One region of the Paenibacillus allorhizosphaerae genome, then DNA from elsewhere that is predicted to be linked to it. Evidence: riboswitches for the same ligand, from Rfam matches in the RefSeq annotation. Region 1 holds a riboswitch; the other holds the start of a gene.
The links. A riboswitch is a leader RNA that binds a small molecule or an ion and turns the genes downstream of it on or off. The one in region 1 is predicted to bind cobalamin.
Positions count from the first base shown of each region.

Region 1 (4,419 bases):
ACCGTCCAAACGAACAGCCAGCCGATAAGCAGCATCTGCACTATGGGATGTGCAGCATAAGACAGCGTAAATAAGACGGCTGCAAATCCGCTTTTCCACAACGGGGAGACGGCGCGCAGCTTGTTGTTGTATGAAAGCGTGTCAATGAGCCGGATCATGGCGTTTTTGATTTGGAAGATTTGCCCCGCAGCAGTCCGGCCGTATAACCGATGAAACCGGCCCCCAAGGCCGCCTGCAGAGCAAACAGCATGCTTTCCGTTTCGGCTGGCGGCTCATATAGCGAAGAGAACCACGGCGTATAGGAAGGATGCAGTGTCGTAATCAATTGCTCTGCGGCATCGTCTGCGCCCCCAAATTCGCCGCTCACAAAGAGCAGGGGAAACACAGCCAGTACGATGACGGCTGCGAGCATTAGGATGTTCTTCGTACGGTTTGTCATCATTCCCGAACCCCTTTCATTTTTCGCTGCAGCAGCGACAGTTCATGCGAGCTGTACGATTGCAGCCAGTTCCAGATCAATACGGTAAGCAGTCCTTCGCTGATCGCCAAAGGAATTTGCGTGAAAGCGAAAATGCTTGCAAATTTGGAAAACGAGGCGAAGATCCCGCCGCTTTCAGCCGGAAACGCCAAAGCAAGCTGAGCCGAAGTGACCACATACGTGGACAAATCCGCCAGCGCCGCCGCCGTAAAAATCGCCAGCTTTTGCTTTCCTGTCGATTTCATCAACGTTCTATAGACAGCATACCCGACGATCGGCCCGGCTACCGCCATGGAGAACGCGTTGGCGCCGAGCGTCGTCAGGCCGCCATGGGCGAGCAGTACGGCTTGGAACAATAACACAATCGACCCGAGCACGCTCATGGGCAGCGGGCCGAACATGACGGCTCCGAGTCCCGTTCCCGTCGGATGCGAGCTGCTTCCGGTGACGGAAGGAATTTTGAGCGCCGACAGGACGAAAGTAAAGGCGCCGGCGAGCCCGAGCATAAGCTTCAGTTCGGGCGTTTCTTTCGTAATTTTGGACAGAGCACGGAGCCCGAGGATGAAAAAAGGCACAAAAACGGCCCACCAAAAGATGGCCCATCCTACGGGAAGAAACCCTTCCATAATGTGCATCGCATAGGCCGATTGCGGTTCGTTGGCGATAAAGTACAGTGTAAATCCTAGAATGAGGAGCAGCGAGCGGCCCCATTTTTTTTCTTTCATGTCCCTTAACCCTCCTTATTTGATTGACGGTAATACAAAAAAACCAATCCGTCTGGATTGGTTATGGGTACGTATCGTCGGACGACAAAAATAAAGGCAAGCGTCGCTTCACTGTTCGTACACCTTTCCTTTCCGCGAAGGTTGTGTTGGTGCGTAAATGAGGTAGGTCTCCTGGCTCCCGGATCAGCGCTTTCTCCCGTCTTCCCCGATCGGCTGATCGAGTGACGTCTTGGGAGAAACTCCCCGGTTACAGTGGCGGGACCGCTCGGGATTTGCACCCGATTCCCTGTTACCCCTTGTCTTCACAAGGGCACCTCATTTAATGAATCTATGAAATTATGAATTATGCCGCGCCACCTATACGGATCGGAGTCTATCGGATCATGGCGTCGACGTTATTCTACCAAAATGGTTTTCAATAGACAACACCCAGATGGAGTGCTATAGTTACATGTAGAAAACTGAATAAACGATCATTTAGGTGCCGCTTTGCAACCATTGGGATGTAATTCGGCTTAAAAGGGAAGACCGGTTTAAGCCGGCACGGACCCGCCACTGTGAAGAGTATCGATTTTTTTTGGAAAATCGGTAACGTTTTTGCAACGAGTCACTGGAGAAATCTGGGAAGACGCAAAAACGGATGCTCGAAGTCAGGAGACCTGCCTATTTGAGACACTGTTACCTACGGGAGTTAGGGTGGTGTTGGAAAACGTGCCCCTCGTTTGGGATGCTGACGGTTTGATCGCCGCTCGGTTTCCAAGCGCATTTTTGTTGTTTAGCAGGCGGAGCATTTCTGACACATGTTGTCGGAAATGCTTTTTTTGTTGTTTTACAGCCGGTTTCGGCAAAATTTGAAAATCGCCGCTGTTCGTTCGCGAAACAAAGACGGCGGCGCCGACGATCCTGGTTGCCAATGAAACGGATAGAGGTGAAGGGTATGGGAGACAAAGGGAAGCTGCTCATTATCGGATTCGGCCCTGGCGCCTTCGAGCATATTACCGAACGGGCAAGAGCCGCAATCGAAGAAAGCGAAGTGGTGATCGGATACAACACTTACGTCGATCTCATCCGCGGGCTGTTGACGGATCAGGAGATTGTGCGGACCGGCATGACGGAGGAAGTGAGCCGTGCGCAGGAAGCGGTAAGGCAAGCGGAGAGAGGCCGCAAAGTAGCCGTTATTTCAAGCGGCGACGCGGGTGTGTACGGCATGGCCGGTTTAGTATACGAGGTGTTGATCGGCCAGGAGTGGAATCCGTCAACCGGCGTCGAAGTGGAAGTGATCCCGGGTGTTTCGGCGATCAATTCGTGCGCCTCGCTGCTCGGCGCGCCGGTGATGCACGATGCGTGCACGATCAGCTTGAGCGATCATTTGACCCCGTGGGAGATGATCGCCCGCCGGGTGGAAGCGGCCGCTTCCGCAGACTTTGTCATTGCCCTGTACAATCCGCGCAGCGGGAGACGGACGCGGCAAATTGTAGAGACGCAGCGGATATTGCTGAAATACCGGGCGCCGGATACGCCGGTGGGCCTCGTCAAAAGCGCGTACCGCGACCGCGAGCAGGTGATTGTAACGACGCTGGGCAAGATGCTGGAGCATGACATCGGGATGTTGACGACGGTGATCATCGGCAATTCGGCGACGTTCGTATATCACGGCAAAATCATTACGCCGCGCGGATATCAGCGCAAATATACGCTCGATTCGCTGGAACAGCCGCTGAAGCCGCATGAACGGCTTCGTCCGGAAGCCGAGCCTTGGTCGCTGCATGCGTCCGAAGGGACGGAAGACTGGGAGAGCGAGGAAGAGGAGCTTGCGGAGGCTGAAACGGCGGCGGGGCGGCCGCGTGGAGCAGTCCCTGCCGAGCCATCTGCCGATAAGGTACGGAATCATCCGGCAGCGCTTGCGATGCAGGCGCTCAGCGCTTTGAAGGCGGCGGGCGTTGTATCGGACGGCGGTGTGGCTGAAGCTGATCGCGGCATTGGCGTGAGAAAAACAAAGCCAGTTGCCATCTTCGAAGCGGGCGTTTCGCCGGGCATCGCGAACAAAAAGTTCAGCGCAAGGCAGATGGCCGTTTTGGCCGAAATGGCCGGGGAGACGGGGGAACTTGAATATACCCCCAACCACCAGATCATCATGCGCGTGCAAACGGAAGATCCATCCGAGCTGGTTAACCGCCTGAAGCAGGAAAAGCTGCTCGTGTTCCCGATCGGCGATGTCGCGCAAATCAAAGCGTGCGACTTTTGCAATCTAGAGAAGGACAGCGCGATTCCCGTTGCCGAGCGGCTGAATGTGCTCGTGGGCGGGATGAAGGCGCCGAAGGAATTGATGATCGGCGTGAACGGCTGCGGGATGGCGTGCTACGGTGCGGTGCTGGAAGATATCGGGATCGTGCACCGGAGCGGCGCGTACGATTTATTTCTCGGCGGCAAAAAGATCGGGCGCAACGCGCACCCGGCGCAGCTCGTTGCAGAGGGGATCTCGGCGGAAGACATCGTACCCGCGGTGGAGCGAATTTATAAGCAGTACGCGGAGCAAGGGCATCCGAACGAACGGTTCCATAAATTTTTCAAGCGCGTAGGCGTGGTTGGAGGCTTCCAGCACCGGGAGCACGCGCCGCAAGTGGAAGTAAACGCCGTATGCGGCGATTGATACGGGGGAGATTGAGAAATGGAAGCGATATTGTTAGTCGGCCACGGGAGCCGCGATCCCGAGGGGAATGAAGAACTGCTGCAATTTGCCGGGACGGTTCGCCGGATGGCGCCGGAGTACGTCATTGAAACCTGCTTTTTGGAGTTCGCTGCGCCGAATATCATGCAGGGCATCGACCGCTGCGTAGGCCAAGGAGCATCGAGGGTCGTACTCGTACCGATCATTTTGTTTGCGGCGGGACATGCCAAAATTCATATCCCGGCTGCCATTGATGATGCAAAGACGAAATACCCTGAGGTCGAGTTCGTGTACGGCCGTCCGATCGGCGTCCATCAAAAAGTCGTCGATATTTTGAAAACGCGTCTTGCCGAAGCCGGTTTTTCCGGATGGAACGGGGACGGCGGCAGAGATCCGGAAACGGCGGTGTTGATTCTCGGCCGAGGAAGCAGCGACAGCGATGCCAACAGCGATTTCTGCAAAATGACCCGGTTGCTCTGGGAGCAGGTGCCGGTAAAATGGGCGGAAAGCTGCTTCATCGGCGTGACCGAGCCGTCCTTCGAGGACGG
Region 1 covers NZ_JBHSRV010000004.1:504,379-508,797, reverse strand. The annotation lists gene cbiQ (cobalt ECF transporter T component CbiQ) at 1-158, opposite strand, end outside; gene ACFQI7_RS18650 (energy-coupling factor ABC transporter substrate-binding protein) at 155-439, opposite strand; gene ACFQI7_RS18645 (energy-coupling factor ABC transporter permease) at 439-1,203, opposite strand; cobalamin riboswitch at 1,348-1,536, opposite strand; cobalamin riboswitch at 1,666-1,884, shown strand; gene cobJ (precorrin-3B C(17)-methyltransferase) at 2,141-3,853, shown strand; gene ACFQI7_RS18635 (sirohydrochlorin chelatase) at 3,872-4,419, shown strand, end outside.

Region 2 (4,419 bases), 430 kb from region 1:
CACCCGGAGGAGGCGTGCACGATTCGGTCAGCGCCGCTTTCACGTCATCGCCGCCGTTCTTCGTATAACGCCAGTCGACGCGGTCCCCGATATTGATTTTGTAGCCGCCGGCGCTTGTCGTCGGGAACGAGCAATTGACCGCGTACATCCAGCCGCTCTTCGATCCTTTATCGAATTCGCGCAAACCGTCGATTCCGCTTACGTAGGCGCTGGAGCCGCTGCCCTTCGATTGTACCCGACCCGCCCCCAAGGCGCGAATGAGGACGGAAAATGCCGTATCTCCGCTCTGCCAGTCAAGCGACTGTGAAGACAAGATCGTTCCAAGCTTATCATCGCCCGCCACGCTGATCGTAATCGTTCTTGACGGGGGCACCGGTCCTCCCGGAACGGGTCCCGGATTATCGTTCGCAGTTAAGCGTTTGACCCCGCGAAGCACGGTAGGATAGCCGTTAACGAGCGGTCCGGTAACGACAATCCGCTGGTCCGCCGCCGTATACCCGTTCGGGAATTCGGCGATGCCCTGCGCGCCCGTCCATACTTTCTGCTCTCCGACCTGCACATACACTGCAGCAGCGACGGAGACCGCCGGGGAACTGTATAAATTTTCGATCTGCGTTACTTTTACGCGGAACGGTTCGCCTGCAACAGGTTCCTCGGGTGCCAATGAAATGTCTGCGAGCATTTTGAAAGCATCGTAAGGCCCGTAGAAGATGGCAAGCTCGTCACCGTCTTGCAGCTTAACGTCCTTCCAAAGATAATCGTTGGTCCATTTTCCGTCCCGTTTAATATTGAAAGCCCAATAATCATATGAACTGCCGTATACGTACTTCGATACGGTTCCGATCTTCGTTACGTCGAAGAAGAAACCGTCTGAAGTCTCGACAGGGAGATTGTTCTGAGCAGCCAGCAGCTGCAGCGCTTCGAGCGGTGTTTCGGCCGATAGATCCCCTTCCGCAAGCGTCGTGTCCTTATGTTCAATATGGACATATACCGATGCTTTCGGCTGCGGATTGCCTTCCGAAGGCAGGGGAACTTCATACTCCCCGCCTTGCCCGCCGGTTAGCGTATTGAAAGCAAGCAGGGCAAGCAGCCCCTGATACGTCGCAGATTTGTCAGACGACGTTCCGTTTGTAACTGCAAACCCGCCGTCCGCGTTAAAATTACGGAACAATGCGGTCAGCAGATTCCCGTAAATTTTATCAAAACTTCCCGTTCTTCCGTCGATTTGCTGCGCGGAAAGTCCTAAAATTACATAAGCCAATGTATTGCTGTTGGCAATGCCGCTTTCCGAATTTAAGTCGCCGTTCCCCGACTGTATCGATGCGATCCAAGCCGTTGCTTTCGATACAGACGCTTTCACGTCAGAACGATCCTTGTATGGAGCAAGCGCCCATAGCGCCGCACCGGTCAAATCCAGATCGGACTTGCTATTGTCCAGTGCCCAGCCCTGATCCGGAATTTGACTGCTCAACAGTCGGCTGACCAGCTTATCCTGCGTCCAGGTTGCGTTCACCGGAACCTGGTACGATCCGTTATTCAATGCAAGAAGGGCATAAATCACCCCGTTAATTCCCTGCATTTCGAGCTGCGGATGATTGTAAATCCGCTCGATGAGATTGATCCCTCCGAAAGAAACGGGATCCCCTCCCGCCGCCTTGACACCTAGCGCCAATGTGACGTAGTCGGTTACTTTCGCTTGAACCTCGAGCCTCGCTGCTTGCTTCTTGGCTTCACTCAAATACTCATCCGTTGACGGCACCGTCTTGCCTGCCGCATGAAGCGTATAAACATACCAGTCTCTCAGTTCTGTATTATTCACGTCCCAATGATTCGCAACCCACGCGGACGCTTCCTCAATTGCTTGCGAAACCGTTATTATCCGGGTCTCCTCGCCGGATCCCGTATCGGTCTGGAGCGCGTTCGCAGCTGCAACACCGGCGAAGCCGCCGATGCCGCTAACGAGCTGCGCAAACAGCAGCAGGCCGATGACCAGCAGATAAAACGGACGTTTCCATGCACTAATTTTGCCCATTGTTCTCGCTTCTCCCTCTCTTCTCTCTGAACTGCCCATTTTCATAGAACCGTTGCTTAAGCCGGGAACAAGCCAAAAAAGGCACCTCCCCGAATGGAAGATGCCTGCGATCGTATGGATAGGATGCCGAAACGAAAAACCGAAGCCGCCGATGCAGAAAACGATGTTTCTGCAGCCAGAGCATAGCCGGTACAGCCGCCGATCTCACACCTCCCTATATCGCGTAGGTTCCTGGGGTGTTAACGAACAGGCAGGTCTCCTGACTTGCGCATCGACGCTGGCCCGCTTCCTTCCCATTTCTTGCGAAACAGTGGCTCTTGCGGGGGCTCCTCGCTTACAGTGGCGCGACCGTACCGGATTTTCACCGGTTTCCCTATTATGACGAGCTTCCAAGCTCGCCACCCGTTCTCTTTTTTAAAACTATGAAAATGACTTCATTATCTTATCATGACGGCTTACGCTCGTCTACAAGAAAAGCAGACGCCTCGCCGGCTATTGCTTGAACACGACGATCAGCACCCGGCTGTTTACAGCCGTAATGACAAAAATAACCGATAGCCGGGCTTGTCCGAAATAGTACAATGAAATGGCGGCCGATCCAAAAACCAAGATCTCAAATACCAAACGCCCCAGGTTGCCCACATCATATGTCGCTTTGGGAGATACGAACAGCCCCCATATGATCGCAGCAAGCAGCGGGGCTCCTATGCCTAGAGCGATTTTCAAAATCCAGCCGTTTCCGGTTCGAAAGCCCCAATACCCGAGCGCAGTCAGCGCGCATAACTCCAAAACAAACCGTAATAACAAATTTGCGCCTTTTACAATCTCCAATCGTTATTCACGCTCCATCCGTTTTTTTGATTATCGCATACGCGATGAAATCCAAACAGTTCCGGCTTTTGATTTAAAGCAAATTTATTTGGGATCGAATGGCGTTCCCGCTCCGTACCCGAAGCCGCTTTAAAAAAAAAGCAAAAAGAGGGGCGGTCCCCTCTTTTTTGGGCTTTTATTTTCTAGACATGTTGCCCTTCCAACGAAACTCTCATATATTATCACGGATTTGCGTTCATCATTTACTATCGTTCGGAGGGAATAGCGTGCTTCAATATCCTTTTTATCAACCTTGGGTGCCTTATGCCTACCCCCCTGCAAGTACCGGAGCTATGTTTTCGGACATGGATTACTATGGATACCGGAACGAGGCTCAACCTGAATCGTACAAATCTTTGCAAGAAGCGCTTGCCTTAATCAAACAATCGGTCCAGGGCGAACGGGAAGACGAATTATTTTATGACTATCTGATTTCCATCGCTCCTACGCAGGAAGAAAAGAAAATCATCGAAAGCATACGGGACGACGAGCGGAAGCATAACAACATGTTTAGAACCATTTATCAAAACTTGACCGGCCAAACGATTACGGCACTCGAAAGCACTTCATTCGAGAAACCGGCTTCATACATTGACGGCGTGAAAAAAGCGCTGTTCGGCGAGCTGGCCGCAGTCGAGAAATATCGCGATATCCGCGCAGGTCTGCCCAACCGCTATTACCGTGACATGGTATTCGAGATTATAACCGACGAAATCAAACACGCTACGAAGTACAACTACATTTTATATTTGGACCTGAGTCGGAAGAAATAAAAAATATTTCCAATCGACATATCACTTGGATGATTCGCCTGGCAGGCTGCTTAAACCAACAAATTGCTCCAACCGCGCCTTTTGAAGCAGATGGTGCCGGTAGTGCATCTCGACCAACTGAAACCACTCGACCGCGTTCAGGTCGCCGAATCTCGGATGAGCCTTCGTGCCGCTCTCCTGCATATCCGCAAGCGCGGGCTCCACTTCCTGCATGCGCCGCACCACATCGTTCAGTCCCGCAACCAGCTGTTCCTTGCTTTCCGGCTGCGCGGGCGTATATTCCGGCGTGGCCGGCACTTGAATGCGGATCCCAGGAAAGCTGCCTTGCGCAAACACCAGGCGGCCTGCCTCCGTTTTTCTTTCCGTACCACCGGTTTCCGCAGCCTGCTCCCGGCAAGCCTCGATATTTCGCAAATGCAAATATAGCGTCCCCTGAATCAAATGAAGGTACATTTGACCTAACGACCATTCGTCGTCGGATGGTTTTCTCGTAAGCTGCTCTATCGTCAGCGGCTCCAATCCGCGAATATATTGCCGGACCAAGTTTTCAAAACGGTTCAATGTCTCTTTCGTGTTCATTTACTAGAACAGCTCCTTTGATATGGAATCTGTCTATACGATACCAAAAAGCTACTGACAGCAGTATGTCAGTAGCTTAACAGCATCCTTTCAATTTCTTGCCTGATCCGTGTGCGCATCGCTTCCGGTTCGAGCACGACCGCATGACTCCCCCATCCGAGCACC
Region 2 covers NZ_JBHSRV010000004.1:74,030-78,448, forward strand. The annotation lists gene ACFQI7_RS16635 (S-layer homology domain-containing protein) at 1-2,032, opposite strand, end outside; cobalamin riboswitch at 2,265-2,453, opposite strand; gene ACFQI7_RS16640 (YrdB family protein) at 2,525-2,863, opposite strand; gene ACFQI7_RS16645 (ferritin-like domain-containing protein) at 3,130-3,675, shown strand; gene ACFQI7_RS16650 (DinB family protein) at 3,697-4,254, opposite strand; gene ACFQI7_RS16655 (helix-turn-helix transcriptional regulator) at 4,323-4,419, opposite strand, start outside.
Region 2: another riboswitch for cobalamin. It lies ahead of ACFQI7_RS16635 (S-layer homology domain-containing protein); the one in region 1 lies ahead of cobJ (precorrin-3B C(17)-methyltransferase).